2 regions of the Microbacterium sp. BG28 genome follow, and region 1 is predicted to be linked to the other one. Evidence: predicted binding sites of a transcription regulator. Region 1 holds the regulator's gene; the other holds the start of a gene.
What was found. Region 1 encodes HspR, which represses chaperone genes until heat shock. Its sites were predicted from a motif close to AAGTTGAGTCNNNNNGACTCAACTT; they were not measured.
Positions count from the first base shown of each region.

Region 2: the regulator HspR is predicted to act here: its motif matches at 9,808-9,832, upstream of SK224_RS05760 (ATP-dependent Clp protease ATP-binding subunit).

Region 1 is NZ_JAXCHA010000003.1:5,799-21,341, reverse strand. It holds gene SK224_RS11225 (dihydrodipicolinate synthase family protein) at 1-378, opposite strand, end outside; gene SK224_RS11220 (SDR family oxidoreductase) at 375-1,112, opposite strand; gene SK224_RS11215 (carbohydrate ABC transporter permease) at 1,114-2,007, opposite strand; gene SK224_RS11210 (sugar ABC transporter permease) at 2,004-2,930, opposite strand; gene SK224_RS11205 (sugar ABC transporter substrate-binding protein) at 2,988-4,295, opposite strand; gene SK224_RS11200 (phosphoglycerate dehydrogenase) at 4,337-5,329, opposite strand; gene SK224_RS11195 (GntR family transcriptional regulator) at 5,478-6,137, opposite strand; gene SK224_RS11190 (heat shock protein transcriptional repressor HspR) at 6,215-6,658, opposite strand; gene SK224_RS11185 (DnaJ C-terminal domain-containing protein) at 6,741-7,733, opposite strand; gene SK224_RS11180 (nucleotide exchange factor GrpE) at 7,743-8,315, opposite strand; gene dnaK (molecular chaperone DnaK) at 8,327-10,198, opposite strand; gene SK224_RS11170 (MFS transporter) at 10,460-11,821, shown strand; gene SK224_RS11165 (NADPH-dependent F420 reductase) at 11,979-12,614, opposite strand; gene SK224_RS11160 (GNAT family N-acetyltransferase) at 12,653-13,111, opposite strand; gene SK224_RS11155 (BCCT family transporter) at 13,108-14,781, opposite strand; gene SK224_RS11150 (sensor histidine kinase) at 14,855-15,543, opposite strand, start outside.
Region 2 is NZ_JAXCHA010000002.1:15,649-31,191, reverse strand. It holds gene chvE (multiple monosaccharide ABC transporter substrate-binding protein) at 1-5, opposite strand, end outside; gene SK224_RS05800 (L-ribulose-5-phosphate 4-epimerase) at 67-813, opposite strand; gene SK224_RS05795 (LacI family DNA-binding transcriptional regulator) at 953-1,969, opposite strand; gene SK224_RS05790 (hypothetical protein) at 2,124-2,672, shown strand; gene SK224_RS05785 (M20/M25/M40 family metallo-hydrolase) at 2,659-3,987, opposite strand; gene SK224_RS05780 (Gfo/Idh/MocA family oxidoreductase) at 4,029-5,027, shown strand; gene SK224_RS05775 (NYN domain-containing protein) at 5,029-5,892, shown strand; gene SK224_RS05770 (hypothetical protein) at 5,914-6,303, opposite strand; gene SK224_RS05765 (LLM class flavin-dependent oxidoreductase) at 6,380-7,153, opposite strand; gene SK224_RS05760 (ATP-dependent Clp protease ATP-binding subunit) at 7,226-9,766, opposite strand; gene SK224_RS05755 (EI24 domain-containing protein) at 9,896-10,627, shown strand; gene SK224_RS05750 (hypothetical protein) at 10,707-10,865, shown strand; gene SK224_RS05745 (DUF3817 domain-containing protein) at 10,872-11,336, opposite strand; gene SK224_RS05740 (helix-turn-helix domain-containing protein) at 11,403-11,864, opposite strand; gene SK224_RS05735 (class I SAM-dependent methyltransferase) at 11,914-13,023, shown strand; gene acs (acetate--CoA ligase) at 13,189-15,183, opposite strand; gene SK224_RS05725 (DUF4287 domain-containing protein) at 15,292-15,543, shown strand.

The sequences.
Region 1 (15,543 bases):
CTCGGCGGCGGGCAGGTAGTAGGGCGTGAGAGCGGCGAACTCGGTGACGCCCGCATCCTTCGCGATCTTCACGCGGCGCACGGCCTCGTAGGCGCTCGGCTGGCCGACGTGGGCGATGACGCGCATGCGTCCCGCGAGCTCCTCGACCGCAGCGCTGATGAGCTGCGCGAACTCGTCGTCGTCGACCGCGGGGAACTCGCCCGTGGTGCCCAGCACGAAGGCGCCCTCGTTGCCGGACTCGCCGACGTACCGGAAGATCGAGCGGCTGCCGTCGAGATCCAGCGAGCCGTCGGCGTGGAAGCTGGTGGGGATGGCGGTCACGATGTCGCGACGGGTCATGTCGATGCCTTTCGAGAGGATGCGGAGCGAGCCGCTCACGCGTAGGAGGTGTTGGCGGTGGGAGTCAGGACCAGCTCGTTCACGCAGACGCGCGCGGGCTGACGGGCGATCCAGGCGACGGCGTCGCCCACGTCATCGGGCGCGAGCATGAGCGCGCGCGCCTCGGCGGAGGGCGGGCTGGGTCGGGTGTCGAGGATGTCGGTGGCCACCTCGCCGGGGCAGAGGTGCGTGGCACGGATGCCGTGCAGCCTCTCCTGCGCGTTGAGCGTCTCCGCCATCACGCCGAGCGAGGTCTTGCTCATCGCGTAGGCGGCGCCCGCGCCGGGCGAGTGGCGCCACGCGGCCCAGGAGGAGACCAGCACGACGAGCCCCGCGCCGGCCGCCCGCATCCCGGGCAGGACCGCGTGGACCGCGCGCACCGCGCCCTGGAGATTCACGTCCATGACGTGCGCGATGTCGGTCGCCGACACCTGGTCCCAGAACCGGCGGGCGACGTTCGTGCCCGCGCAGTAGACCAGGGTGTCGATGCGGCCATGGGCCGCGGTGAGACGCGCGGCCGCATCCTGGACGGCGGCGTTATCGGTGACGTCGAGCACGAGTGCGGATGCGGCACCGCCGCTGCGATGCACCGCGTCGAGGGTCGCGTCCAGCTCCGCCGCCCGGCGGCCCGAGACGACGACGTGGAAGCCGTCGCGGGCGAGCGCCTGGGCCGCGGCGCGGCCGATGCCGGTTCCGCCGCCGACGACCCAGGCGGTGCGTGATGCCTCGCCCATCTCAGCCCTTGGTCGCGCCGGCGGTCAGACCGCTGACGACGTAGCGCTGCGCGAACAGCGCGACGATCATGACCGGCACGGTGATGACCACTGCGGCGGCCATGAGCCCGCCCCAGTCGACGGACGCGTAGCTCGTGAAGTTCACGATCGCGACGGGCAGTGTGCGGGTGGACTGGCTGGAGAGCACCAGGGCGAACAGGAAGTTGTTCCAGCTGAAGATGAACGACAGGATCGACGCCGTCGCGATGCCGGGCAGCGACAGGGGGAGCACGACGCGGACGAAGGCGCCGATCTTGCTCGAGCCGTCGATCTGCGCGGCCTCCTCCAGCTCCGTCGGGATGCCGTCGAAGAAGCTCGACATGATGGCCACCACGAGCGGCATCGTCACGAACAGGTGCGTCAGGATCAGCACCGTGTAGCTGCCGACGAGCTGCACCTGCGAGAAGAGGAAGTACCACGGGATGAGCAGGCTGACACCGGGGATCACACGCGCCATCAGCAGGAAGCCGGTCGTGCTGCGCACCTTGTACCGGGCGATGCCATAGGCCGCCGGTACGCCGATCACGAGCGCGAGCAGGGTCGCCCCGACGCCGACGAGCAGGCTGTTGCCGATGACCGGCAGGAAGTTCTGCACGGTGAAGACGGTCTCGTAGTTCTTGAGCGTCGGCTCGAACGCGAACATCTTGTCCGGGTTCACGACGTCGAGGTTGCGCTTGAAGCTGGCGAGCAGCATCCATACGAGCGGCACGAGGAAGGCGAGCACGACGAGGACGATTCCGACGACGCGCGCGGTCTGGCCGGCGATGTCGATCGGACGGCGGGGGCGGCGCTTCGGGGCGGCAGCGCGAAGGCCGCGACGGCCGACGGGCTGGACGAGGGCGCGGGTCTCACTCATACCCGGGTTCCTTTCTTGCGAAGGATCGCGAGGGCCAGCAGCACCACCACGATCAGCAGGAAGAAGAGGATCAGCAGCGCCGATGCCTTGCCGTACTGCGAGAACTGGAACGCTTGGCCGTAGGCGAGGATGTTGAGCGTCTCGGCCTCATGGCTCGAGCCGCCGCCGATGCCCTTGGTGGCGTAGATGATGTCGAAGGTCTTCATCGCATCGATGGAGCGGAGGATGGCGGCCGCGCCGATCACGGGTGCGAGCAGCGGCAGGGTGATGTGACGGAAGCGCTGCCATGCGTTGGCGCCATCCACCCGCGCCGCCTCGTCAGGCTCTTCCGGCAGGGTCGACAGGCCGGCGAGGAGGATCAGGATGACCATCGGCGTCCACTGCCAGACGTCGATGAAGATGAGGGTGTTCAACGCGGTCGAGGGGTCGCTCAGCCATCCTTGGCGCGGAAGGCCGAGGAACTGCATGACGCTGTTGGCGAAGCCGATGGACGGCTCGAAGATCAGCAGCCACATCATGCCGACGGCGACGGGCGTCGCCACGAGCGGCAGCAGGATGAACACGCGCACCAGGCCTTGGCCACGGAAGGTCTTACGCAGCAGGAGCGCGATCGCCAGGCCCAGGATGAGCTCGATGCCCAGCGCCAGGATCGTGAAGTAGGCGGTACGTCCGACGGCCGGCCAGAACCGGTCGGTGTCGCTGAGCCAGGTGACGTAGTTGTCGAGGCCGACGAACGAGAAGGGCCGGGTGACGGCGCCCGCGGAGTCGGTGAGGGAGAGAAAGACCGTGTACCCGATCGGGAAGGCGATCAGCAGCGCGATGAACAGCACCGACGGGACGATCAGGATCCACTTCAGACGAGCGTCGATCCAGTTGAGTGCGCGGTTGCCGAACGTCGACCTGCGCGCGGTGAGCGAGGACACGGAGCCTCCTTGGTCCGGGGTGGCCCCGGGCGGCGAGCGCCGCCCGGGGCCGTGAGATCACTTCTCGGAGTCGAGCAGTTCCTGGAACTGGGTGTTCGCGGTCTTGGCGGCGTCTGCGACGTCGCCTCCCTCGATCGCGGTGATGGCGGGACCGCCGACGATCTCGCGGGCCGCGGCGACCTGCTCGAGCTGCGGACGGTCGTGGCCGACGCCGTGGTCGCCCACGTTCTGGATGATCTCGACGAGACCGGCGGGGAAGGATGCGGTGGCCTCCGCGTCGTTCCAGGCCGACTCACGCGCGCCGGGAACCGTCTCGTTGGCCAGCAGCCACTTGGTGTTCTCCTCGTTGGTCACCCACTTGATGAACTCCCACGCGGCCTCCTTCTTCTTCGAGAAGGCGTTGATGCCGACGGTCTGCGGCACGATGTTGTAGAACTTCGAGCCGGCGGGTCCCTCGGGGAACTGCGCGAAGCCGACCGTGTCGACGACGGCGCTGTTGTCGGCGTCCAGGAAGGTGTAGGCCTGGCTGTCGGCGTCGATGTAGAACGCCGCCTTGCCCTGAGCGAAGAGGGCGGATGCCTCGACCCAGCCCATGTTGGTGGCTCCGGGAGGGCCCGACTGGCGCAGGAGGTCGCCGTAGAACTCGTAGGCGTTCTTCGCCGCCGGGGTGTCGACGCTGGCGTTGCCGTCCTTGTCCTGGAAGTCGCCGCCGAAGCTGTAGAGGAACGACGACAGCTGCGTGACCAGCGGCACGCGGGAGCCGCGCATGGCGATTCCGTACATCCCGTTATCCGGGTCGTTGAGGGCGGCGGCGGCCGACTTCAGCTCGTCGAGCGTCTTGGGCACGGGGATGCCGGCGGCCTCGAGTAGATCGGTGCGGTAGTAGACGATCTGGCGCTCGGTCATGACGGGAACGCCGTAGACGACCCCGTCGAGCTCCACCGCGTCACGGGCGGCGGACTGGAAGTCCTCCCAGTTCCAGTCGGCGTCGCTCTCGACCTGCTCGGTCATGTCGGTGAGCCAGCCGTTGCGCGAGAACTCGCGCATGACGTCCTGCACCTGGAAGGCCATGACGTCGAAGTCGGCGGACTGTGCGTTGAGCTTGACCTTGTAGTTGTCGTTGAGCTGCTCGTTGCCGTAGGCCTCGATGTTGACCTTGACGCCGGTCTCCTGCTCGTACTGGGTGCCGAGGGTCTTCAGACCTTCGACCCAGGGGCTGTTTGCGGCGACGACCGTGATCTCGGAGACGTCGGCGGAGTCGCCCGCGTCGCCTGTGCCGCTGGCGCAGGCAGTGAGGCCCAGGGCCGCGACGGCGCCGGCGGCGATACCGATGACCAGCCGACGGGGTCTGCGTGTCGTGAACATCGTTGTTCCTTTCAGGAGGTGGGTGGTGCGTGGGGTTCGGGTCAGAAAGCGAGGGCGGCGGGCACGCGGCCCGCGAAGACGTCGACGATGGCTTGCGCGGTCGCGAGGCCGATGCGCTCGTACGCCTCCGCACTGTCGGCGGCGGCGTGGGGGGCGACGACGACGTTGGCGAAGGAGAAGAGGGGGTTGTCCGCGGCGACGGGCTCCACCTCGAACACGTCCAGTCCTACCCCGCCGATGCGGCCGGACGCGAGTCCGCGCACCAGCGCCGCCTCGTCGACCAGGCCGCCGCGGCTCGTGTTGATGAGGAGGGTGCCGGGACGCATCGCGGCGATCAGCTCATCGTCGACGGTGTGGTGGGTGTCGGGCGTGTGCGGAGCGTGCACCGAGACGATGTCGACGTCGCGCACGACATCCGTGACGCGGTCGACGATGCGCACACCCAGACGCTCGGCCGCCTGGCGGTCGGCGAACGGGTCGAAGGCCACGAGGTCGACCTCGAAGCCGGCGAGGCGACGGGCGACGGTCTGCGCGATGGCGCCGAAGCCGATGAGGCCGATGCTCTTTCCCGCGAGCTCGCGGCCGACGTAGCGATCCCAACGACCGTTCTTCGTCGCGGCGTCGAGCTCGGGGATGCGGCGCAGCAGCGCCAGCATGAAACCGATCGCCAGTTCGGCGACCGCCGCGGCGTTGCCGCCGGGGACGTTCACGACGCGGATGTCGCGCGCTCGGGCTGCGTCGAGGTCGATGTTGTCGAGTCCCACGCCGAGGCGGGAGATGATCTGCAGCCGGCCGGCGCGGTCGAGAGCGTCGGCGTCGTAGACCTCGACGCCGGCGACGGCGGCATCCGCATCCGCGATGCGTGCGTGCAGTTCCTCAGCGGTCCACGGCACGGTGGACTCGTTCTCGACGAGCGTGAAGCCGTGCTCGAGAAGCAGCGCACGGCCGGAGGCGCACAGGGCCGGATAGCGGACCGGTCCGACGATGACGGTGCGACCTGCACCCACCGGTGCGGTCGAATCGTGTCCTGCCATCTGGGAGCCCCTCCTCGAAACGGGTCAGGGCTGCTCCAGGCGGAGCGACCGGTCACCGTTGAACGATCTGTTTTCTGTTAACAGTCAACATAGGACAGTAGGTGGGCCGTGTCAAATGCCCCCCGAGCGGGCATCGACGACGAAGGCGTCAGTGAGCGGCGTCGGGCAGGCTGCGCAGAGCGTCGCGCACGTGGCCCTTGGCGAGGGTCAGGTGCAGGTGCAGTCGCTTGACGGCGGCATCGGCGTCGCCGGTGCGGATGACATCGAGAAAGCCCTGATGATCGGCGGTTGCCGAGGCGATGTCGCTCGTGTCGCTGAGCTCGAACAGGATGGCGAAGATGCGCTGATACGGGCGCCACGCCTCCATCAGCCGGCGGTTGCGCGCGTTGACGTAGAAGCTCGTGTGGAACTGCATATCCGCATCCGCGAAGCGCTCGCCGTCGTCGCTCTCGGCGGCCGCAGCCATATCATCGACGATCGCCTGCACGCGGTCCCAGTCCTTCGAGCTGGCGTTGGCGATGGCGAGCCGGATCGCAAGGGACTCCAGCACCTCGCGCAGCATGTACAGCTCTTCGATGTCGGTCATGCCGACCGCGCGGGTGTAAATGCGCTTGCGGCGGTCCTCGACCAGACCCTCCGCCTCCAGGTGCCGCAGGGCATCGCGCACCGGACCGCGGCTGACGTCGAAACGTGTGGCGAGGGCATCCTCGGCAAGGTGCGTGTCGGCGGGGATGATCCCCTTGATGATCTCGACGCGAAGGCGATGGGCTATCTGGTCACCCATCGCAAGGGGGCGGAGATCGGACACGAGCACCTCACTGTCGTCGGTTAACAGTCAGCGTTGCACCGCGCTTCCCCGCGGGTCAAATCCACGCAGGCGCGGAATCAGTCCGCGGGAGGAAGTTCGCGCCGGGGTCGCCAGACCACGATCTCGGTGGAGCGACGCACGCGCGTACCCGAGCGCAGCGGGACCACGGAGCCCGAGGGGCCGGCGGCGAACACGCGCGCCCCTGGCCGGCGATCGAGCTCAGCGCGCATCGCGTTCTCCAGGTCGCGCACGCGGCCGTGAAGCTCTCGCACGCGGTTCTCGAGCTCGATGATGCGGGCGATGGCGGGTAGGCTCATGCCGTCCGCCGACAGGCGCGACACCTCGCGCAGCTGTTCGATGTGACGCACCGAGTACCGGCGCGAGCCGCCCTTCGTACGTCCCGGCACGACCAGTCCCAGCCGGTCGTACTGACGCAGGGTCTGCGGGTGCATGCCGGCGAGTTCCGCGGCCGTCGCGATCGCGAACACCGGCGCCTCGTCGTCGATCTCGTTCTCGTCCATCCCGCTCACCTCCTTGCCCCGATCATCTCGTCATCCGCGGGTGCCGCATCCGGGTTCGGATGCGGCACCCGCGAATCGTTCGTCAATTGCGCGCCTTGGCCATCAACTCAGCGCGCGGGTTCTCCTTGGGCTCGAGCTCCTGGAAGCGTTCGAGCGCTTCCTTGGCCGCATCGTCGAGGTGGGCGGGAACCGCCACCTGCACCTCGGCGAGCAGATCGCCTGTGCCCTTCTGGGTGTGCACGCCGCGCCCCTTGACCCGCAGGACCCGGCCGGACGGCGTGCCGGGAGCCACGCGCAGGCGCACCGGGTCGCCGCCCAGGGTGGGGACCTCGATCGTCGCGCCGAGCACGGCCTCGGTGAAGGTGATCGGCACGGTCAGGCGAAGGTTGAGCCCGTCACGCGTGAAGACCGGATGCGGACGCACCGAGACCTGCACGACGATGTCGCCGGCCTCGCCGCCGTCGGGCGAGGGGCGCCCGCGGCCGCGGAGTCGGATCTTCTGCCCGTCCGCGACGCCGGCGGGGATCTTCACCTTGAACGGCTTGCCGTCCTCGCCCTGGAGCGTGATGGTCTCGCCGCCCACGGCTGTGGCGAAATCGAGCGTGGTGCGCGCCGTGACGTCGGACCCCTTGGTGGGTCCGCCGAAGCCGCGGTAGCCGCCCGAGGTCTGACCGAAGCGGCCCGACCCGAACGAGCTCGATCCGCCGCGGTCGAACATCGTGAAGAAGTCCTCGAAGCCGCCCGCATCGAACTGGCTGCCGCCGCGGCCCTGGCCGAAGCGCGAGAACACGTCCTCGAAGCCGCCCGCACCCGCGCCGCCCGCGGTGAAGCGGGCGCCGGAGCCCATGGCGCGCATCTGGTCGTACTCCTCGCGCTGCTCCTTGTCGCTGAGCACCGAGTACGCCTCGCTGATCTCCTTGAAGCGCGCCTCGGCCGCCGCATCCCCGGGGTTCGAATCCGGATGGTACTGCCGGGCGAGCTTGCGGTACGTCTTCTTCAGGTCGGCATCGGAGACGTCCTTCGCGACGCCGAGCACCGCGTAGAAGTCCTTGTCGAACCAGTCTTGACTGGCCACGTTCTCCTCCTAGTCCGCCGGCACGGCGACCACGACCTTCGCGGGGCGCAGCTCGACGGAGCCGAGTCGGTAACCGACCTCGACCACCTCGAGGATCGTCGCCTCGGTCTGACCGGGTGTCGGCTGCTGGAAGATCGCCTCGTGCTGCTGCGGGTCGAACGCCTCGCCGGCCGCACCGTAGGTGACCAGACCCATGCGCTCGGCCACGCCGCGCAGCTTCTCGGCGATCGCCGCGAACGGGGTGCCCTCGGCGAGGTCGCCGTGCTTGGCCGCGCGGTCGAGATCGTCGAGCACAGGCAGCAGGTTCTTGGCCACCGAGCCCTTCGCGCGCTCGATCTCCACCTCCCGCTGCTCCTCCGTGCGGCGCCGATAGTTGGCGTACTCCGCCTGCAGGCGCTTGAGATCTCCCAGCAGGTCGGGGTCCTCCGCGGCCGCATCCGCGTTCTGCTCGGCACCCAGGATGTCGTCGACCGTCAGCTCCGGCTCCTGCGAAGCGGGGTCGGAGGCGTGTGCCTCCGACCCCTCCTCGCCGGGCCGAACCTCGTCGCCGTCGTCCGGCTGTGCGAAGTTCTTGTCCGTCATGGTCGTATCTCTTACTTCTTCTCGTCCTCGTCGTCGACGACCTCGGCGTCGATGACGTCCTCCTCGGGGTTCGGCGTGGTGCCGCTGCCCGGGTCGGTGGCGGACGGGTCTGCGGGCTGGCCCTCGGCCTGGGCGGCCTGGTACAGGGCCTCGCCCAGCTGGCTCTGGCTCTGGTTGAGCTTGTCGAACGCGGTCTTGACCGCGTCGTCGTCCTCACCGGCGAGCGCTGCCTTCAGCGCGTCGACGTCGGCCTGCACGGAGTCCTTGACCTCGGCGGGCAGCTTGTCGGCGTTCTCGGAGATCAGCTTGTCGACGGAGTACGAGAGGGTCTCGGCCTGGTTGCGGGTCTCAGCCGACTCGCGCCGCTTCTTGTCCTCGGCGGCGTGCTCCTCGGCCTCGCGCACCATGCGCTCGATGTCCTCCTTGGGAAGCGACGAGCCGCCCGTGATGGTCATCGACTGCTCCTTGCCGGTGCCCTTGTCCTTCGCCGAGACGTGGACGATTCCGTTCGCGTCGATGTCGAAGGTGACCTCGACCTGCGGGATGCCGCGGGGGGCGGGAGCGATGCCGGTCAGCTCGAATGTACCGAGCGGCTTGTTGTCGCGGGTGAACTCGCGCTCGCCCTGGAAGACCTGGATCGCGACCGACGGCTGGTTGTCGTCGGCGGTCGTGAAGGTCTCGCTGCGCTTGGTCGGGATGGCCGTGTTGCGCTCGATGAGCTTGGTCATGATGCCGCCCTTGGTCTCGATGCCGAGGCTCAGGGGGGTGACGTCGATGAGCAGCACGTCCTTGCGCTCACCCTTCAGCACACCGGCCTGCAGGGCGGCGCCGACGGCGACGACCTCGTCCGGGTTGACGCCCTTGTTGGGCTCCTTGCCACCGGTGAGCTTCTTGACGAGCTCGGTCACCTGCGGCATGCGGGTCGAACCACCGACCAGCACGACGTGGTCGATGTCGTCGACCTTGATGCCGGCCTCGCGGATGACGTCGTCGAAGGGCTTCTTCGTGCGGTCGAGGAGGTCCTTGGTGAGGTCCTCGAACTTGGCACGCGAAAGGGTCTCGCTCAGCGACACGGGGCCCGAGTCGGTCAGCGACAGGTAGGGGAGGTTGATCGAGGTCGAGGTCGAGCTCGACAGCTCCTTCTTCGCCTGCTCAGCGGCCTCCTTGAGGCGCTGCAGCGCGATCTTGTCGCCCGAGACGTCGACACCGGTGGTCTGGCGGAACTGCGTGATGAGGTAGTCGACGACGCGCTGGTCCCAGTCGTCACCACCGAGGCGGTTGTCACCGGCGGTGGAGCGCACCTGGATGGTGGAGAAGTCGTCGTCCTTGCCCACCTCGAGGAGGGAGACGTCGAAGGTTCCGCCACCGAGGTCGAAGACGAGGATGAGCTCGTCCTCCTTGCCGCGGTCGAGACCGTAGGCCAGAGCCGCAGCGGTCGGCTCGTTGATGATGCGCAGGACGTTCAGGCCCGCGATCTCGCCGGCCTCCTTCGTGGCCTGACGCTCGGCGTCGTTGAAGTACGCCGGGACGGTGATGACCGCATCCGTGACGCTGTCACCGAGGTACTGCTCGGCGTCGCGCTTGAGCTTCTGGAGGATGCGGGCCGAGATCTCCTGCGGCGTGTACTGCTTGCCGTCGATCGCCTGCGTCTTCCAGTCGGTGCCCATGTGGCGCTTGACCGAGGTGAGCGTACGGTCGACGTTCGTGACGGCCTGACGCTTGGCGGTCTCACCCACCAGAACCTCGCCGTCCTTGGTGAAGGCGACGACGGACGGGGTGGTGCGGAAGCCTTCGGCGTTCGCGATGACCTTCGGCTCGCCGCCCTCGAGGACGCTGACGACGGAGTTCGTCGTACCGAGGTCGATACCTACTGCACGGGGCATGTGTTTCCCTCTCCCTTTGCAAGGACCCTCGCGGATGCGACGGCCCGATGTGTGTGAAATCTGCTCGCCGACTCAGGTTGAGCCGCGATGACTCAAGGATAGACACATCGAACCTGAGCGTCAAGTGAACTTGATATGAATGCGCTCAACTTTGTTCGCCGGGGCGGCGGCCGTCAGCCGTTACGCTGAGCGCACCGCGACGATGCGGGCCGGCGCATCCGCGGCACCGGCTGTTCACCGAGAGGTCCTACCGTGCCCGACATGTCCGACTCGCCTGTCCCCGCCCCCGCGGAAGCTGCGGCGGCCTCCGTCGCCGGCACGCCCGCCCCAGAGCGCACGCGGCGCGGACCGGTGATCGCCTGGGGACTGTGGGACTGGGGATCGGCGGCCTTCAACGCGGTCGCCACGACCTTCGTGTTCACGGTCTACCTGACCAGCAGCTCATTCGGGAGCACGGCAGGCACCTCGGCGGCCATGTCGTTCGCCCTCGCCGCGGCCGGCATCGTCGTGCTGCTCACGGCGCCGGTCACCGGTCAGCGCTCCGACGTATCGGCGCACCGCAAGCGCTGGCTCGCCATCAACACGGCCGTGGTCGTGCTGATGCTCGCTCTCATGTCGCTCGTCGCGCCCGACCCGGCATATCTCTGGCTGGGCCTGGTGCTGCTCGCGGTCGGCACGGTGTTCTTCGAACTCGCGTCCGTCAACTACAACGCGATGCTCGCCCAGGTCTCGACGCCGAACACCGTCGGCAAGGTGTCGGGCTTCGGCTGGGGCATGGGCTACCTCGGTGGCATCGTGCTGCTGCTCATCGTCTACTTCGGCTTCATCAACCCGGAGGTCGGGCTGTTCGGCGTGACGAGCGAGAACGGCTGGGCCGTGCGCGTCTCGATGATCGTCGCCGCGGTGTGGTTCGGTCTGTCCGCGATCCCCGTGCTGATCGCCGTGCCGGAGAACACGCTCCTGCGTCCGATCGCGACAGAACGCGTCGGGTTCTTCGCGTCGTACGGGCTGCTGTTCCGCAACATCGCGAAGCTGTGGCGGGAGAGCCGCCACACGGTGTACTTCCTGTTCTCCAGCGCGGTCTTCCGCGACGGTCTAACGGGCGTCTTCACCTACGGCGGCGTGCTGGCGGCGGGCACCTTCGGCTTCAGCCCCGGCGAGGTCATCATCTTCGCCATCGCGGCGAACGTCGTCGCCGGCCTCGCGACCATCGCCTCCGGCCCCCTCGACGACCGCTTCGGCCCGAAGCCGCTGATCCTCGTCGCGCTCATCGGACTCATCGTCAGCGGCTCGTGCATCTTCATCTTCCACGCCGGCGGCGCGGGCATGTTCTGGGTGTTCGGCCTGATCCTGTGCCTATTCGTCGGGCCGGCGCAGTCCGCATCCCGCACCTTCCTCGCCCGACTCATCCCGCCCGGACGCGAGGGCGAGGTCTTCGGCCTCTACGCCACGACCGGCCGCGCCGCGGTGTTCCTGGCACCCAGCGCGTTCGGACTGTTCGTGGTCATCGGCGGCGCACAGTACTGGGGCATCCTCGGCATCGTGCTGGTGCTGGCCATCGGCCTCGCGATGCTCATCCCGGTGCGCGCCGCATCCCGCCGCCTCACCGCCTCCTCCGCGTGACCGGCCCTCCTCCCCCCTCCCCGGACCGCGAGACTGCATCTTTCGCACGAGATCACTGTGTTTACCCGTGATCTCGTGCTGAAAGTGCAGTCTCGCGGCTAGTAGGGCGATGAGCGGATGCGGCGTGGCCGCGTCTCGGCCCGATGCGGGATGCGGGTCAGCGCGTGGCGCGGGCCAGGTTGGCGCGCAGCTGGTCGGCGTTCTGGCGCACGACGTAGGCGGGCTGGTCGCGCTCGACGCGCCAGCTCTCGGCCAGCGGACCGACGGTGACCGTGTCGTAACCGAACTCGTCGTAGAGGGCCGTGATGAACGCGAGGCCCTCGTCCGTGTCGGCCGCCGTCGCCAGCGCCCGGCGGTTCTCGGTGCCCGCGGCGGTGCCGTCGGTGTTGATCTGGGCGGCCATGATGTGGTTGAAGCCCTTCACAACGGTGGATCCGGGCAGACGCTCCTGCAGCATCTGGCTCGTCGTGGTCTGCTTGTCCTCGAGCGCCTGGATGCGGCCGTCCCGCTCCCAGTAGTAGTTGTTCGTGTCGACGACGATCTTGCCCGCGAGCTCCGCGACCGGCACCTGGTCGATGGCCTTCAGCGGCACCGTGACGATCGCCCACTCACCGAAGGCTGCCGCATCCGCTGCCGTGGCGGCGTGGGCGTTCGGGCCGAGCTCCGCCACGAGGTCTGCCAGCGTCTCCGGCCCGCGGGAGTTGGCGATCGCCACCTCGTATCCCCGGTCGACGAGACCCTTCGCGAGGGCCGATCCGATGTGTCCTGCTCCGATGATTCCGACGCGTGTCATGGTGAAGGACAACGCCGACGGATGCGGCGCATTCCCGCTCAGTCGGCGATCCGCCGCATCGGCACGTGAGGAATGCCGTCCTCGTGGAAGCGCTCACCGTCGACGACGAACCCGAAGCGCGCGTACCACGGCGCGAGGTGCTCCTGCGCGTCGAGGACGATCGCCGCACCGGGCCAGCGCTCCCCCGCGCGCAGCACGGCGCGCGTCATGAGCCCGGCAGCAACGCCCCGCCCCCGCGCGGCCTCGGCCGTCGCGACGCGTCCGATGCGTGCGTGATCCGTGTCGTCATCGTGCAGCAGGCGGAGGGTCGCGACGACCTCCCCCTCCTGCTCGGCCCAGAACAGCTCCGCATCCGGCTCGAGGTCGCGTCCGTCGAGCTCGGGGTACGCAGCGGCCTGCTCGACCACGAACACCGTGACGCGCAGCCACATCAGCCGGTACAGGGTCTCGGCGGGAACGTCCGTGAGACGGGCGGAGCGGTACGAGAGCTGTGTCACTCCTTCACGTTAATGCGGGGGCGCCGCATCCACGCGGGCATCCGCAGGCCGCCCTCGTTCTCCTGCTCGACCTCCAGCCCGTAGTGGTCGCCGATCTGCTCGAGGAGCTGCGCACGCTGCACCCGGTCGTACACGCGCCTCTCGCGCTGGAAGGCGACGATCGTGGCCCAGCACATGAGCAGCATCACGACGCTGAACGGCAGCGCGATGAGGATGGCGGCGGACTGGAGGGCCGTGAGGCCGCCGGCGATCAGCAACGCGATGGCGAGCACCGCGGTGGCGAGGGTGAAGAACACGCGCACCCACCGCTTGGGCTCGGGGTTGCCGCCGGTGGCGAGGATCGACATGACGAGGGCCCCGGAGTCGGCGGAGGTGACGAAGAAGATGGTGATCAGCACGATCGCGCCGATCGTCAGCACGGGAGTGCCGGGAAGGAACTCGAACAGGCGGAACAAGGCGCCCTGCAGATCGACTCCGCCGTCGGTGAGCATCGAACCGGGGTTGTGCAGCTCCTGGTACAGGCCCGACCCGCCGAGTACGGCGAACCACAGGATGCCGACGAGCGTGGGCACCAGGAGCACGCCCATCACGAACTGACGTACCGTGCGACCGCGGCTGACACGCGCGATGAAGACCCCGACGAACGGCGCCCAGGCGATCCACCAGCCCCAGTAGAACGAGGTCCAGGACGCCTGCCACGCCTCGCCGGCGGAGCCCTGGAATGCGCTGACGGTGAAGCTGAGGCCGATGTAGTTCTGCAGGTAGGCCCCGATCGACTGCACCCATTCGCGCAGCAGGTACTCGGTCTGACCCACGACGAGCACGAAGACGAGCAGCACCCCGGCGAGGATGAGGTTGGCGCTCGAGAGCCACTTCATGCCCTTGGTGACGCCGGAGAGAACCGAGAAGAGCACGAAGACGGTGATGACCGCGATGATCAGCACGTTCATGAGGGTGTCGGGTTCGGGCAGACCGGTCGCCTGCAACCCCGAGCCGATCTGCAGCACACCGAGACCGAGCGAGGTCGCGACGCCGAAGATCGTGCCGCACAACGCGATCGCGTCGATGGCGTTGCCCCACCCGCCGCGCACGCGACGCCCGAGCAGGGGTTCCAGCGCCCAGCGGATGGAGATGGGGCGCCCGCGTCGGTGGATCGCATACGCCAGAGCGAGTCCGACGACGACGTAGATCGCCCAGGCCTGCACACCCCAGTGCAGGTAGGTCTGGGTGAGCGCGCCCTGCGCGAGCTGCTCCGGCGTTCCGGTGACACCGGGGCGGGGATCGACATAGTGGCTGAGCGGCTCGCTCACCCCGTAGAACACGAGACCGATGCCCATCCCGGCCGCGAACAGCAGCGAGAACCAGGCGCCGAGCGAGAACTCGGGCTCGTCGGTGTCCTTGCCCAGCTTGATGTCGCCGAAGCGACTGAAGCCCATGAACAGGGCGAAGGCCACGAAGAACGCCGCGATCAGGACGTAGTACCAGTTGAAGGTGTTCACGATGCCGGTCTGGATGGTGCCGAAGAACACCTCCGCCGCACTCGGGAAGATGATCGCGAATGCCGCGGCGATCAAGACGACGGATGCGGCGGGCCAGAAGACCCACCGAGCGATTCCTCGCGTGGGCGCGGATGCGGGCGGGGTGGCCGATTCGGGTGCGGTGCTCACCACCTCACCGTAGTCAGGTCGCGCGAGAGGCCCCCTCGCCTCTTGTGCTGCGCGGCGCCGCGAGGTAATGGCCGCGTCAGTCGCGGGATGCGGGCAACTGGAACCACGCGGTGGTGCCGCCGCCCTCCCGCGGCCGGATGCCGATCGTGCCGCCATGAGCCTGCACGATGCGACGGCAGGTGGACAGGCCGATGCCGGTGCCCTCGACCTCCGTGTTCGCGCGCACGAGCGGATCGAAGACGCGCTCGACGTCGTCGGGGTCGATGCCCGGGCCGAGATCGCCGACCTCGATGCGCCATCCCTCCTCTGTGCGCTGCGCTCGCAGATCGACCCGAGGATCAGGCCCGCCGAACTTCAGCGCGTTGGAGACGAGGTTCTGCAGCACCGCGCGCAGCTGGGTGGCATCGCCCGCCACGACGGGAAGGTCACCGATCGTGATGCGGGGGTCGTCGGCGGTGATACCCAGGTCGGCGCGCACGTCGTGCGCGAGCGCACCGAGGTCGGTGGGGGCGAGGTTCAGCACTCCGCCGAGGCGTGCGAAGGCGAGGATGTCGCGGATCATCTCCTGCATCCGAGACGTGCCGCGGATACCGGTGGCGACCCAGTTCTCCACGGACGGAGGAACCTTCAGCTCCTCCTCGAACTGCTCCTGCAGCAGGTGCAAGGACATCGTGACGGAGGTGAGGGGCCCTGCCAGGTCGTGACTGATCTGCCCGGCGAAGGCCGAGAGGTGATCGTTCGAGCGACGCAACTCGTCGCTCAGCT
Region 2 (15,543 bases), on a different contig from region 1:
TTCACAGTGTGTCCTTTCGTAAGACGTCTCTGTCTGCTGTGTTCAGTTGTACGTAGGGGGAAGTCTTCAGGCGGCCGAACGAGGAGTCCGCTGCGGTTCGCCGTGCTGGCCGTACACGTGCTGGTAGCGCGCGTGGAGGCGATCGATCACCTGTTGCGGCAGCGACGTGAGCGGGCCGCGCTGGGCGGCGATGTGCACGGTGCGCGCAACGTCCTCGAGCATGACCGCGGCCTTGACGGCGTCCCGCGCCGTGGCGCCGATCGTGAACGGACCGTGCCCGGCCATCAGCACCGCCGGCGAGCGGTGATCAGTGAGCGTGTCCACGATGCCGCGGCCGATCGAGTCGTCGCCGATGATCGCGAACGGCCCGACCGGGACCGGACCGCCGAACTCGTCGGCCATCGCGGTGATGACGCAGGGGATCTCTTCGCCGCGGGCGGCCCAGGCCGTCGCATAGTCGGAGTGCGTGTGCACGATGCCGCCCACAGCGGGCATGTTCCGATAGACGTATGCGTGCGCCGCCGTGTCGCTGGAAGGCTGTCGGTCGCTGCCGGGCGTGTCCTCGACGACCCTGCCGTCGAGGTCGCAGAGGATCATGTTCTCCGGCGCCAGGTCGTCGTAGGAGACCCCCGACGGCTTGATCACGAACAGATCCGCGCCCGGCACGCGCTCCGAGATGTTGCCGCCGGTCCACACGACCAACCCGTAGCGCACGAGCTCGCCGTGCAGGCTTGCAACCTCGGCGCGCACACGAGCGATCACGACCTCGGTCTTCACCCCCGTGGCGTAACCCTCGCCTCGAGCGGCATCGATTGCGGACACGCGTCGACTCCTTCGTCTTTCGAAACCCCGTTGTGACGATCGATGTGACCGTTCACATTGCTGCGCAAGTGTAACGCCACGGATCGCCTTCCTGTCAACCCGCTGAGAGATCTCGGGTTGATAACGGCCGTCAGATCGTGCTGACCGGCCCCGAGGAACCCCGGACGATGAGCTCCGGAACGATGGGCGCGACGACCGCATCCGAGCCGTCTGCCGGGCCGAGCAGGATGTCGACGCAGCGCCGCCCGAGGTCGGCGAAGTCCTGGCGGACGGTCGTCAGAGGGGGCCAGAAGTGGGCGGATTCGGGGATGTCGTCGAAGCCCACCACGCTGATGTCCCTCGGGACATCGAGGCCTTCGTCGCGGATCGCGTGCAACAGCCCCAGCGCCATCTGATCGTTGGAGGCGAACACCGCGGTGAAGTCGCGCACGCGCAGCAGCTCCCGGCCCGCGTAGTAGCCGAACTCCGCGGTCCAGTCCCCGAGGATCGGAGCGGTGGTGGGCACGTCGTTCGCGCTCATCTCCTCGAGGAACCCCCGCATCCGCGCCTCCGCCTCGATCCAGTCCTGTGGGCCCGCGAGGTGGTAGATCCAGCGATGACCGAGCTGGATGAGGTGACGCGTGGCGAGGCGGGCGCCCGCGATCTGATCGACGGACAGCGCGTGCTGCGGATCGAGCTCGGTGGACTGCAGCGTGACGTACGGCACATCGAGGTGCTGCTCGGCGAGCGCGCGGAAGACGCGCACCTGCGGCGCGATGACGACGAGACCTTCGACGGACTGCGCCATCAGATGCGCGATGCCGTCGGGGATCGAATCGGGGTCATGGGGCGAGATGTTCGCGGTGCTCACCCAGTAGCCGCGCTCGCGAGCGGCGGACTCGATGGCCGCGATGCTGGAGGCCGGTCCGTACTGCGTACTGGACGCCGACAGGATCCCGATGGTCTGCGAGCGGCTGGTCACCAGCGCACGCGCGGCTCGATTGGGCCGGTACTGCACCTGCGCCATGACGGCGAGGACCCGATCGCGCGTCTCCGGCCGGATGCTCGGATGGTTGTTGATCACTCGGGAGACGGTCTGATGGGAGACCTCCGCCAAGCGCGCCACATCGCGGATACTGGGCCGTCGCCCGGTCGCATCGTCGCTCATTGGATCTCCTGGGCCGTGCGCACGGTCACACGCCCGTTGCCATTATGCACGCCATGCCCGCAGCAGCCCGCTTCCTGCGGCCATGTGACAGTCACATCGGAGACATCCGACAACTCACCGGTGCAGGCTGAGACGCACGGTCTACTGTGGATGTATGGCGGATTTCCTCGGACGTCTTCCCCTGAGCAACAGGGAGCGCCGAGACGAGTCCGCCGTGAGCGGCGACCGACGCGCGGCCATCGCGGATGCGCTCGATGAGGCGGCACGTCTGCTCGCCGAATCCGCGTCCGACGATGCGGAGCACTGTGCCAGGGCACGCCGGTTCCTCGAGGAAGCCGGCCTCGGCACAGGGGCAGCGGGAGGAAACCCCGACGAGCTCCGGGCTCTCGCGGTCGCCGTCCGGCAGGGGCGCAAGCGCAGCATCCGCATGCTCACGCGCGTCGTCCGGGCGCTTCTGGTGCTCGGCGACGCGCTCGATGTCACCCCGCGCGTCGATGCGGGGGCGTCGGGTGCCGTCGCGCTGTACGCCGCGACGACCGCACCGTTCGATCGACGCGCCGCACTGCGCGGCCACACCGTGCGCGCGAGCGACGAGGAGTGGGAGTTCGGTCGCGGACCCGTGATCACAGACACCGGCCGCGCCATCCTGCGGTTCGTTCTGGCGCTCGACGATGCGGCGCCGCGCCCACTCAGCTCCCGGTGATGAGGTCCCGGTAGAAGCCGATCCCCCGCAGCCACACCTCGACGCGGATGCGCTCGTTGTGCGCGTGCAAGGCCTCCCGCTCGGCGCGGGTGAGGTGGAAGGGCGTGAAGCGGTACACGTCGTCACAGATGCCGGTGAACCAGCGGCTGTCGCTCGCGCCCAACTGGATGTAGGGCGTCGCCACGATCTCGCTGCCCAGCGACGATCCGATCGCGCGCGCGATGCGGCGCCACGGCTCACCGCGCCACGGGGAGATGGGCGAGGGTTCGCTCGCCGCGCGCACCTCGATCTCGATCGCCTCGTCGGCGATGACGCGGCGGATCCGCGCGACGGCGGAGGCGGCCGTATCACCGGTGAGCAGGCGCACGTTGAGCGCCGCCCGCGCCGTCGCGGCCAGCACGTTCTCCCCCGGCGCCCCCTGGAGCTCGGTCGCCACCGCGGTCGTGCGCACCAGGGCGTTCGTCTCGGGGCCCAGCCGCGCCAGCACACCCGCGATCAGCGGCCCCGTGAAGGCGAGGGAGCGCAAGGCTGTGCCGAGAGGCTTCGGCGCGTGCGGTGCGAGCGTGCGGAGCATCGCGCGCACCGGCGGGACGAGCCGCACCGGGAACGGATGCCGGGCAAGCCGGTCGACGGCACGTGCCAGCCGCGCCGTGGCCGGACGCGCCGGCGGCGTGGATGCGTGGCCGCCCTGCTCGCGCGCCGTGAGCCAGACCGTCATCGTGCCGCGCTCGGCGACGCCGATCATCGCCGTCGGAAGCGCGATCCCCGGAAGCACCCCGTCGACGACGGCGCCGCCCTCGTCGACCACGAGAGCAGGGCGCACACCGCGGGCGCGCAGCGTCTCGGCGATCGCGCGCGCACCGTCGCCGGCCGTTTCCTCGTTGTGCCCGAAGGCGAGGTACACGTCGTTCTCCGGAACGACCTCGCGCATCAGCAGTTCTTCGACGGCCTCCAAGATGGCAACGAGCGCGCCCTTGTCGTCGATCGCTCCCCGCGCGTAGACCGCCTGATCGGCGCCGTCCCCGACGAGCTCGGCGCCGAACGGGTCGCGATCCCAGTCCTCCTCGACCACGGGCACGACGTCCTGGTGCGCCATGAGCACGAGCGGGCGCTCCGATGTGCGCCCGGGCCACCGGAAGAGAAGCGCATGACCGGCGATGAGCTCCCGCTCCAGCCGTGCGTGCACAAGGGGGTACAGGCGCGCGAGCGCAGCGTGGAACTCGTCGAACGCCGCCGTGTCCACCCGCGACTCGTCCGCGTAGGAGACCGTCGCGATCCTGAGGAGTTCGCGCAGTCTGTCCAGTGCCGTCGCCACGAGCCGAGCCTAGTGCGGCACCGCTTGGGTACGGTGGTCGCATGACCACTGTCTCGAGTTCTCGCCTGCGTTGGGGCATCCTCGCCACGGGCAACATCGCCCACACGTTCACGAGCGACCTACGCACCGCGGGCCTCGACGTCCGCGCGGTCGGCTCGCGTTCGCTCGAAAGCGCCCAGCGCTTCGCGACGCAGTTCGACATCCCGCACGCACACGGCGACTACGCGTCGCTGCTCGCGGACGACGACGTCGACATCGTCTACATCGCGACCCCGCATCCGGCCCACGCCGAGAACGCGCTCGAAGCCCTCGCGGCGGGTAAGCACGTCCTCGTCGAGAAGCCGTTCACGCTCACCGGCGACGAGGCCGAGCGCGTGCGCGTCGCGGCGGAGGGGGCGGGACTCCTGGCGATGGAGGCGATGTGGACCCGGTACCTGCCGCACATGATGCGGATCCAGGAGATCCTCGCCGACGGCGCGCTGGGCGAGGTGCGCGCCGTGACCGCGGATCACGTCCAGTCGTTGTCGGCTGATCCGTCGCATCGGCTCAACGCGCTCGAGCTGGGCGGCGGCGCGCTGCTCGATCTGGGCATCTACCCGCTGTCGTTCGCCTGGGACGTTCTCGGCGCACCGGTCTCCCTCACCGCGAGCGGGCGACTCGGCGAGACGGGTGCCGACATCGATGTCGCGACCCTCGCCACGTACGCGAGCGGCGCGCTGGCCACGACGGTGTCCTCCTCACGCGGGGTGGGCCCCAACCGCGCGGCCATCATCGGCAGCGATGCGCGGATCGAGATCGATCCCACCTGGTACAACGCGACCGGCTTCACCCTGACGAACGGCTCGCGCGACGTGCTCGAAACCTTCCGGTGCCCCGATGCCGGTCGCGGCATGCAGTATCAGGCGCTCGCGGCCGAGCGGATCATCGCGGAGGGGCGCAGGGACAGCGATCGCCTCCCCCTCGCCGAGACGATCGCGATCATGCGACAGCTCGACGACATCCGCGCGCAGATCGGCGTGCGCTACCCGAGCGAGGGCTGACGTGGCGGATCTGTCGACGAGCCGCGTGGCCGTCTACCTCGACTTCGACAACATCGTCATGAGCTGGTACGACCGCGTGCACGGCCGCAACGCCTACTCACGCGACCGGTCGCGCATCGCCGAGCAGCCGCACGATCCCGAGATCACGGAGAAGCTGGCGCGCGCGACGGTCGATGTGGGCGCGATCATCGACTACGCCGCATCCTTCGGCACGCTTGTGCTGACGCGGGCCTACGCCGACTGGTCGTCGCCGGTCAACGCCGAGTACCGGTCGCAGCTGGTAGCGCGGGCGGTCGACCTGGTGCAGCTGTTCCCCGCCGCCGCCTACGCCAAGAACGGCGCCGACATCCGCCTGGCGGTCGACACCGTGGAGGACATGTTCCGTCTGCCGGATCTGACGCACGTCGTCATCGTCGCGGGTGACTCCGACTACGTGCCCCTGGCGCAGCGATGCAAGCGCCTCGGGCGCTTCGTCGTGGGTGTGGGGGTGGCCGGCTCCACAGCCAAGTCGCTCGCGGCCGCCTGCGACCGCTTCGATGCCTACGACTCGCTGCCCGGTGTGCAGGTGCCCGAACCCTCGAAGAAGGATGCGGCCTCGAACGCTCCGCGCTCGCGCAAGCGGTCCGTGGATCCCGCGGCCGATCTGCTCGAGCGTGCGCTGCGCCTGGAGAACGACAAGGACCCCTCGCAGTGGCAGCATGCGTCCGCAGTGAAGAGCCTGATCACGCGCCTCGACTCCTCGTTCAGCGAGAAGGCGCTGGGGCACCGCAGCTTCACCGAGTTCGTCGCGGCGCACCCCGACATCGCCGAGATGGATGAGACCGACAACATCGTGCGGATGCGGCTCGTCGAAGCCAAGCGCTGACGGGCCGCATCCGGCCCGCGCTCAATCGCGCGGGGTGCGCGTGCTCCACAGCGCCCAGGCGACGAGCGCCGGCTGGAAGAAGAGACGGACCAGCCGCTTGACGTCGGTGTCGAGACCGAAGCCGTCGCGGCGGTGGGTGAACTGGGCCCAGTTGCCGGGGAGGACCGCGACGAAGAACGCCGCCAGCAGGGCACCCATACGTCGGCGCTGCGACGGCAGGACCACCAGCGCCGTACCGAGGGCGATCTCCGCAGCGCCGGAGACGAGCACGACCGCATCCTCGTCGAGGGGCGTGGCATCCACGACCCAGTCGGGCACCTGCGCGCGGAACTCTTTGCGCGCCCAGAACAGATGGCTGACACCGGCGAACACCATGGCGGCGCCCAGCGCCCAGCGTGCGAAAGTCCTCATGGTCTGATTTCACCTCGCCTCGAGCCGCCTGTCGAGCCCCACACGGTCGGTTCGCTTGCACGCTCGGGCACCGTGCTCATGAGGCGTCCGCGTCGATGAACGCCGCCGCGTGCCGGATGACGTCGAGATAGTGTCCCGGGTCGTCCCGTTCGACGATCACCCGGAGAACGACCTCGTCGACCGCGGCGCGGTACGCCGTCACGCGCGGTGTGTCTTCGAGGGAGGTGATCACCGTGTCGCGCGCGCCGAACCCGAGTCGCGCGAAGTTGGCGGCGTACGCGGGGTAGCCGGCGTACGCGTCGGCCTCGGCGAGCAGCCGCGGCGACGCCGCCGCATCGAGCGCCGTTCTCACATAGAGGATGGTGCGGGTATCCGGCTCACGCTGCGCGGCCGCCGCATCGGGTGTCAGCCAGTTCAGCAGCTGACCGTCGGCGATCGATGTCGCAAGCCGCCGCATCCGCGGCCCGAGGGCACCCACCACGACCTGCGCCCCGGGCACGCCCGCGCGCAGCGCCTCGATCCCCCGCTCCACGAGCGCCAGCTGATGCGTGCGCGCGGAGCCCGAACCGATGCCCACGGTGAGCCTGTCGATCGGAAGCTCCGCGGCTTGCAGCGCGGAGACGAGCGAATCCGGCTCACGCCGATCCAGTGGCACCACCCCGGTGGCCAGCGCGATCCGATCGGTGACCCTCGCCGCGGCGGCGAGCGCTGCCACCGCGTCGCCGCCCGGAGTGTCGTTCACCCAGAGCGTCGCAAAGCCGGCCTGCTCTGCAGCGGGAGCCAGTCGAGCGATGAGATCGGGGCCGAGGGCCCCTGCCAGTCCGAGGGAGAGCCGCGCGGGAAGCACCATCCCTCCAGCCTGCCCCGCGCATACGACGACCGCCACCCCTTGCACATCGCAGGGGGTGGCGGTCTGGTCGAATCAGGCGGCGACGGCGCTGCGGGTCAGGGCAACGGCGACCGGCCGACCGTCGACGACGTCGATGCGCACGGCGCCCTGATCAGTCAGTTCTCCGGAGACGAGCAGGTCGGCGATGCGGTCATCGATCTCCCGCTGGATGAGCCGGCGCAGCGGGCGCGCTCCGTACTCGGGCTCGTACCCGTGCTCCGCCAGCCAGTCCACGACGGCGTCGGTCGCCTCGAACGAGATCTCGCGCCGCGCCAGGCGGGATGCGCTCTGCTCGAGCAGGAGCGACACGATGCTGCGCAGCTGCGCCTTCTCGAGCTTGCGGAACAGCACGATCTCGTCGATGCGGTTCAAGAATTCGGGACGCATCGCCTCACGGAGCTTGCCCATGACGCGCGCACGCAGCTCGCCCTCGTCGCCGAAACCGGTGGCCCCGCCGCCGTCGGCGATGAACCCGATCGCACCGGAGCGGGATGCGAGGAACTCGCTGCCGATGTTCGAGGTCATGATGACGACGGTGTTGCGGAAGTCGACCGTGCGGCCCTGACCGTCGGTCAGGCGTCCGTCGTCGAGCACCTGGAGCAACAGGTTGAACACGTCGGGGTGCGCCTTCTCGATCTCGTCGAACAGCACCACGGAGTACGGCGCGCGACGTACCCGCTCGGTCAGCTGCCCCGCCTCGTCGTATCCGACATATCCGGGAGGGGCCCCCACGAGACGCGAGACGGTGTGACGCTCGCCGAACTCGCTCATGTCGAAGCGGATCACGGCGTTCTCGTCCTCGAAGAGGGAGGATGCCAGGGTCTTCGCGAGTTCGGTCTTACCGACGCCGGTGGGGCCGAGGAAAAGGAACGACCCCACGGGTCTCCGGCTGTCGCCCATGCCGGTGCGGTTGCGCCGGACAGCCGTCGCGACGGCGGTGACCGCCGCATCCTGACCGATCACCCGGGCGTGCAGCTCGGACTCGAGTCCCGCCAGGCGTCCGCGCTCGGTCTCGGTCAGACGCGACACCGGGATGCCCGTGCTGCGACTGATGACGGCGGCGATGTGCTCGGCGTCCACGACCTGCTCGCCGCGCACGGCGTCGCGACGGCTCGCCTCATCGATGCGGCGTTGCACGTCGGCGATCTCGTCGCGCAGACGCATCGCATCCTCGTAGCGCTCGGCCGCGACCGCTGCGTTCTTGTCCGCCTCGAGCGTGGCCAGCTGCGCCATGAGCTGGGACACGTCGACCGCGACGCCCAGGCGCAGGCGGAGCCGCGCTCCGGCCTGGTCGATGAGGTCGATGGCCTTGTCCGGCAGGACGCGGTCGCTCAAGTAGCGATCGCTGAGCTCGACAGCGGCACGCAGCGCGTCATCGGTGTAGGTGATGGCGTGGTGCTGCTCGTAGGCGGCGCGGAGCCCGTGCAGGATCCGCACCGCATCCTCGACCGAGGGCTCCCCCACCTTCACCGGCTGGAATCGGCGCTCCAGCGCCGGGTCCTTCTCGATGGTGCGATACTCGGCGAGCGTGGTCGCGCCCACGAGGTGCAGGTCGCCACGAGCGAGGCGCGGCTTGAGGATGTTGCCGGCATCCATGGCGCCGTCGCTGCCGGCGCCCGCGCCGACGACCGTGTGCACCTCGTCGATGAAGACGATGAGCTCGCCCTTGCGTTCGGCGATCTCGGTCATCGTCGCGGTCAGGCGCTCTTCGAAGTCGCCGCGGTAGCGGGCGCCCGCGAGCATCGCGGGCAGATCCAAGGAGACGACGCGGCTGCCGCGCAGTTGCTCAGGCACCTCGCCGGCAACGATCGCCTGGGCGAGCCCTTCGACGATCGCCGTCTTTCCGACACCGGCCTCGCCGATGAGCACGGGGTTGTTCTTCGTACGACGGCTCAGGATCTCGATGGTCTGCTCGATCTCGTCCGCTCGGCCGATCACCGGGTCGAGCTCCCCCGCCTCGGCGAGGGAGGTGAGGTCGCGTCCGTAGCGCTCCAGCATGGTGGCGGGCTCGGATGCGGCCGCCTGCTCCGGGGCGCGCTCGCCACCGGTGACGGTCTCGCGCACGCTCTGCGTGAGCGCCTCCGCCGTCACGCCGGCACGTGCGAGGATCTGACCCGCAGGCGTGTCCTGCGCCAGCACCAGCGCGAAGAAGAGGTGCTCCGGGTCGATGTAGGTCGAGCCGGAGGAACGCGCGACCTGGAACGCATGGAAGAGGGCGCGCTGTACGGAGCTCGTCACCACCGCGCTGTCGACGTCGGCGACGTCGGCACTGGCGGGCAGACGCTGCTCCGACTCGCGGACGATGCTCTCGGGGTCGACACCGAGTCGGGCGATCGCATCGCGAACCTGGTCGACGCGCACGATCTCGCGGAGCACGTGCAACGCATCCAGCTCGTGCTGTCCGCGCGTGAGAGCGAAGCGACCTGCGTCCTGCAGCGTCTCCTGCGTGCGCGCGCTGAGGTAGCGCGACAGATCGATCGACCGCGCCGCGCGTCCGCGCTCCCCTGCGAGGTAGCGCGAGAGGAAGTCATCGAAGGCGTCGCGGCCCTCATCGGGGGTGAAATCTTCAGGCATCTGTTCTCCTGATCGGGTTCGGGGTGCCGCTCTGCAAAACGGAGTTGAGCGTCGACACATCAACTTCAACACGACAGAGGCGATGATATTCCCACTACGCTCGACCCAGCACGGCGGTGAGGAGAACGAGTGAACGAGGTGCTCCACGGCGCACGCCTGCTTCTCGGCGGATTCGGGTGGTTCACGCGACGCCCGAGCCTGATGCTCCTCGGCCTCCTGCCCGCACTCGTCGTGAGTGCGGGCCTTTCGGTGGCCCTCGTCGCGCTCGCGACAGTCCTGGGCCCGCTCACGGACGCCGTGACGCCGTTCGCCGACCACTGGCCGGCGGTCTGGGCCATCGCGTTGCGCGTCGCGCTGGGCGTCGCGGTCTTCGCCGGCGCACTCCTGCTGGCCGCGACGACCTTCACCGCGCTGACCCTGATCGTCGGGGAACCGTTCTACGACCGGATCTGGCGCAGCGTCGAGCTCGCCGATTCGGGCGCCGTGCCCGGACATGATCCCGGCTGGCGGGCGGCCTTGGCCGACGCGATCGGCCTCATCGTGCGCGGCGCGCTCGCAGCCGCGCTCGCGTTCGCACTGGGCTTCATCCCGCTGATCGGCGGCGTGGTCGGCACGGTGACCGGCGTTCTGCTGTCGGGCTGGATCCTCGCGGATGAGCTCTCGGGCCGCGCGCTGACGGCGCGCGGCATCGATCGCCGCGCTCGGCGCCGCCTGCTGCGCGCAGCCCGTGGCCGCGCGCTCGGCTTCGGCATCATGACGCAGTTGTGCTTCCTCGTCCCGCTCGGAGCGGTGTTCACGATGCCCGCGGCCGTCGTGGGCGCGACCCGCCTCGCAGCGAGCGTGCGCCCGAGCGCGGAGTAGCCCCGCTCAGGGATGCCGAGGCGGTCGGTCCGAACGCAGGCGACCCGGTACTCTGGAGGAAGTCTTCCGAAGGAGTGCCATGTACATCGTGTCCCTGCTGCTGTTCCTGCTCGGGATGTTCGCGTTCGGCATCTCGTTCTCGGTGCCCGGTTTTCAGGCCGTCATCTTCGTCGCCGGCATCCTGCTGATCTCGGCCGCGATGGCGCTGCCGATCCACGTGCGGGCCCGCGCGAAGTAAGTCCGCTCAGGCCCGACCGCCGGGAGGGCCGATCACGAGCAGCACGGTGAACGCCACCGCCACGGCGGCGGCGATCACGACGGCCGACAGAACCGGCCGACGCAGCACGGAGCGCAGCACACGGTCGTGCCATGCCGCATCCCGAGGGTCGGAGCCGGCCTGCAGCCGCCATGCACCCCGCAGCCGACCGGTGCGCGACAGCCAGAGCTCGACGGGCAGCGTCGCGTAGGGCACGATCGCGCTGACCAACGCCAGAGCAGTCACTGCTCCGCCCCATCGCTGGTTCTTGGCCACGAGGATCACCGTCGCGCCGTACGACAGGAAGATGAACCCGTGGATGCCACCGCCGATCGTCACGGCGGGCGCGAAACCTGTCACGGCCCGCACGATGAGACCACCGATGAGCAGGGTCCACGAGACCATCTCGGCGATGGCAAGGGTGCGGAACAGGGCGTAGGGCGTGCGGAACACGGGAGACTCCGGGGTTCGATCGACGCGCTCGGGTCGGCGCTCTCCCGCAGCCTAGACCGAAAATCTTCAGTCTTGCTGAAGGATCTCTCCGAACGGCTGCTCGTGCAGTCCCTGCAGCGCGGAGGAGAGAGCGGGAACGCCCGCACCGAACACCTCGTCGAGCGCGGCAAGACGTGCATCCGCCTCGGCAAGAGCCGCCGCGCCCTTCGTCGTCACCCGCAGATCGGATGCGGCACCCGCGTGCGCGGTGGCGTCCTCGACCAACCCCTCGCCGGCGAGCGTCTTGACGGCGGTGTGCGCCGTCTGAACCGTGATCTGAGAGCGGCGGGCGAGCTCGGAGAACGAGATGCCCGGGGTCGCCTGCAGGTGAGCGAGGAGACCGTATTTGCGGGTCGTGAGACCGAGGTCCTTCAGCACCGCATTCAGACGCGCATCCCAGACTGCGGACACCGTCAGAAGCGCGATGACCGGGCTGAACGGCGGGCGCTGCCCTGCGGGCTGCGGTGCCCCGTGCGTCTTGTCGGCCATCTGACCATCGTATCCGTCGGCACTCCGCGGCGGCCGGTAGCGTGAAGGGATGGAGTTCCGGTTCGACGCGCTGCGACGCTGGCCAGACGTCGAGTCGCCCGACCTCGTCGCGGTCGATGCCGCCGACCGACTCCTGCTCGACGAGTCCGCCGCCTGGCGCACCGCGATGAGCGCGGATGACATCGCGGTCATCGGCGACGAATACGGCGCGCTCGCGTTGGGCGCGGCAGCCGCCTCTGCCGGCGTCGTACGGGTGCATCAGGACGCCCTCACCGGCGAGCAGGCCCTCGCGGCCAACGCGAACCGCCTGGGCCTCACGGACCGCTACCGCCCGATGGAGCTGTCGGGCGCGCTCGTGGCGGGCGCCCGACTGGTCCTGCTCCGACTCCCCCGCTCCCTCGACGCGTTGGAGGATGCCGCCGCCCTGATCGCCGCGCACGCAGCACCGGACGTCGTCGTGTTCGCCGGCGGACGCATCAAGCACATGTCGACGGCGATGAACGACGTCCTCCGCCGCTTCTTCGGCACGCTCGACATCACGCACGCTCGCCAGAAGTCCCGCGTGTTGGTCGCCCGTGGCCCTCGCCACGGACACGACCCCGAGCCGCGACGTGCGGTCCACGACGGCATCACCGTCTGCGCGTACGGAGGCGCGTTCGCGGGAACGGCGATCGACATCGGCACCCGGTTCCTGCTGGCGAACCTTCCTGCGCGCCTTCCCGAGGGCAGTCCCCTCGTCGACCTCGCATGCGGGACGGGCGTCGTCGCCGCATTCCTCGCGCTGCGGCATCCCGACCGCGCTGTCTACGCCTCCGACCGCTCCGCCGCCGCGGTCGCATCGGCACGGGCGACGGCCGAGGCGAACGGCGTGTCCGACCGCATCCGCGTCGTGCGGGACGACCGGCTCACCGCGCTCCCGGACGCCGGCGTGCCCTTCATCGCCCTGAACCCGCCGTTCCACTCCGGCGCCGCGGTCACGACAGACCTCGCCGCGCCCCTGTTCGAGGATGCGGCGCGTGCCCTCCGCTCAGGCGGCGAGCTGTGGACGGTGTGGAACTCGGCCCTGCGCTACCGCCCGGCCCTCCAGCGTCTCGTCGGCCCGACGCGGCAGGTCGCCCGCAACGCGAAGTTCACCGTCACGGTCTCCACTCGCCGCTGAGACCGCGGCTCCCGCGGCCCCCGGCCTTCTTCGGCCGCCGCCCCGGCTCCCCTGTCCCAGATCGAGCCTTCGGCGTCGATCTGCGACAGGCGAGCAATCGCCCTCTCGGCTCCCCTGTCATAGATCGCAGCGCGAGCGTCGATCTATGACAGGGGAGCGAAGCCGTCAGCGGCCGAGGGCCTCGCGGACGATCTCCGCGATCCGCGGCGGCACGGTCTCGTCCTGCAGCGAGGTCGTATCACCCAGCGGCCGACCGTCGACGAGGTCCACGAGCAGGCGGCGCATGATCTTGCCGCTGCGCGTCTTCGGGAGATCGGGCACCGTGAAGACGTACGTCGGCTGCGCCACGGGGCCGATCGCGGTTCGCACGTGCTGACGGAGCGCCGCCGCATCCTCCGCGTTCGTGACGAAGGCGGCGATGGCCTGACCGGTGACGTCGTCGGCGACGCCCACGACCGCAGCCTCCCCCACGGCGGGATGCGCGACGAGCGCGGACTCGATCTCGATCGTCGACAGCCGGTGACCCGAGACGTTGATCACGTCGTCCACGCGGCCCAGTACCCAGAGGTCGCCGTCCGCGTCGAGCTTCGCGCCGTCGCCCGCGAGGAAGTACCCGTGCGCGGCGAAACGCTTCCAGTACGAGTCCCGGTATCGCTCGGGGTCGCCCCAAACGGTACGCGACATCCCCGGCCAGGTACCGTCCACGACGAGCAGGCCGCCGCCGCCGGGGCCCACATCGGCACCTTCGGCATCGACGACACGGACGCGCAGCCCCGGGAGCGCCGTGAGCGCCGACCCGGGCTTGAGCGTGGAGACGCCCGGAAGCGGCGCTGCGATCGCTCCGCCGGTCTCGGACTGCCACCACGTGTCCACGACGGGCGTCTCTCCTCGACCGAGGTGGCGATGGAACCAGATCCACGCCTCGGGGTTGATCGCCTCGCCCACCGTACCCAGCAGCCGCAGCGAGGAGAGCTCATAGCGGGCCGGCGGACCGTCGGCGAACCTGCTCATGAGCGATCGGATGAGGGTGGGCGCCGTGTAGTACGTCGTCACCGCATAACGTTCGAGGATCTGGAAGTGCCGCTCCCAGTCCGGGGTGTGGGGAGTGCCCTCGTAGAGGACGCTCGTGACGCCGTTGAGCAGGGGCCCGTACGTCTCGTAGCTGTGCGCGGTGACCCAGGCGAGGTCGGCGGTGCACCAGTAGACGTCGGTCTCGGGCTTGGCGTCGAAGACCGCCCAGAATGTCCACGCCACATGCGTCAGCCAGCCGCCGGTCGTATGTACCAGACCCTTGGGCTTGCCGGTGGTTCCGCTCGTGTAGATGATGAACAGCGGCGTCTCCGCATCGAAGAACTCCGGCTCGTGCGTGTCCGGCGCGGCGTCGACGGTCTCGTGCCACCAGAGATCGCGCCCCTCAGTCCAGGCGACCTCGTCGCCCGTGCGGCGGATGACGAGCACGTGCTCGATCGAGGCGACGCCGGCGACCGCCGCATCCGCCTGCTGCTTGACGGGCACGGCGGTACCGCGACGGAACTGGCCATCGGTGGTGACGAGGAGCTTCGCACCGGTGTCCTCGACGCGGAAGCGCACGGCCTCCGCGGAGAACCCGCCGAACACGAGCGAGTGGATCGCACCGATCCGCGCCACCGCGAGCTGGATGATCACCGTCTCCACCAGCACCGGGAGATACACGACGACCCGGTCACCCTTGCCGATCCCCATCGCGGTCAGCGCATTCGCGGCCTTCGCCACCTCGCGCTGCAGTTCGGCGTACGTGATCGTGCGCCTGTCACCGGGCTCACCCTCGAAGTGGAAGGCGACCCGGTCGCCGTGCCCGGCGGCCACGTGCCGGTCCACCGCGTTGACCGAGGCGTTCAGGCGGCCGCCGACGAACCACTCCGCGGTGGGGATGCTCTCGCCGTCCGTGGGTTCCCAGCGGTGAGCGGTGCGCCACGGCACCGCCCAGTCGAGGATCTCGGAACGGTGCGCCCAGAAGGTCTCGGGGTCCCGATCCGCGCGCTCGATCCACTCCCGACGGATCCACTCCTCGGTCACGTTCGCGCGCTCCGCGAAGTCGACTGGCGGCGCGAAGGTGCGGCGCTCCTCGAGCAGGCTGCGGATGGTGTCGTCGTGCGCGGATGCAGTGGTGGGCGTGCTCATGCGTCTTCCGGGTCGGTGGAGATCCCAGCATTCCGCGCTCCGCGCGACCGGCAAATTCGGGTGACGCTTCGTGACGTGACGCGACGCGCCAGAGCCTACGCTGGGCGCATGACTGCGAAGCGCGTTATCGCCCCGTCGCTGGAGCCGGGCAGCATACCGAAGGGCCCGGCGTCCTACTTCCCGAGCATCGAGAAGACCTACGGCCGTCCGATGCAGGAGTGGCTGGACATCGTCGAGCCGCGGTTGACGGCGGGCGAAACCCACATGGCCGTCGTGTCGGAACTCAAGAGCACGCACGCGATGGGGCACGGCCACGCGAACGCGATCGTCGCCTACGCGAAGGCCGAGCTCGCGAAGTAG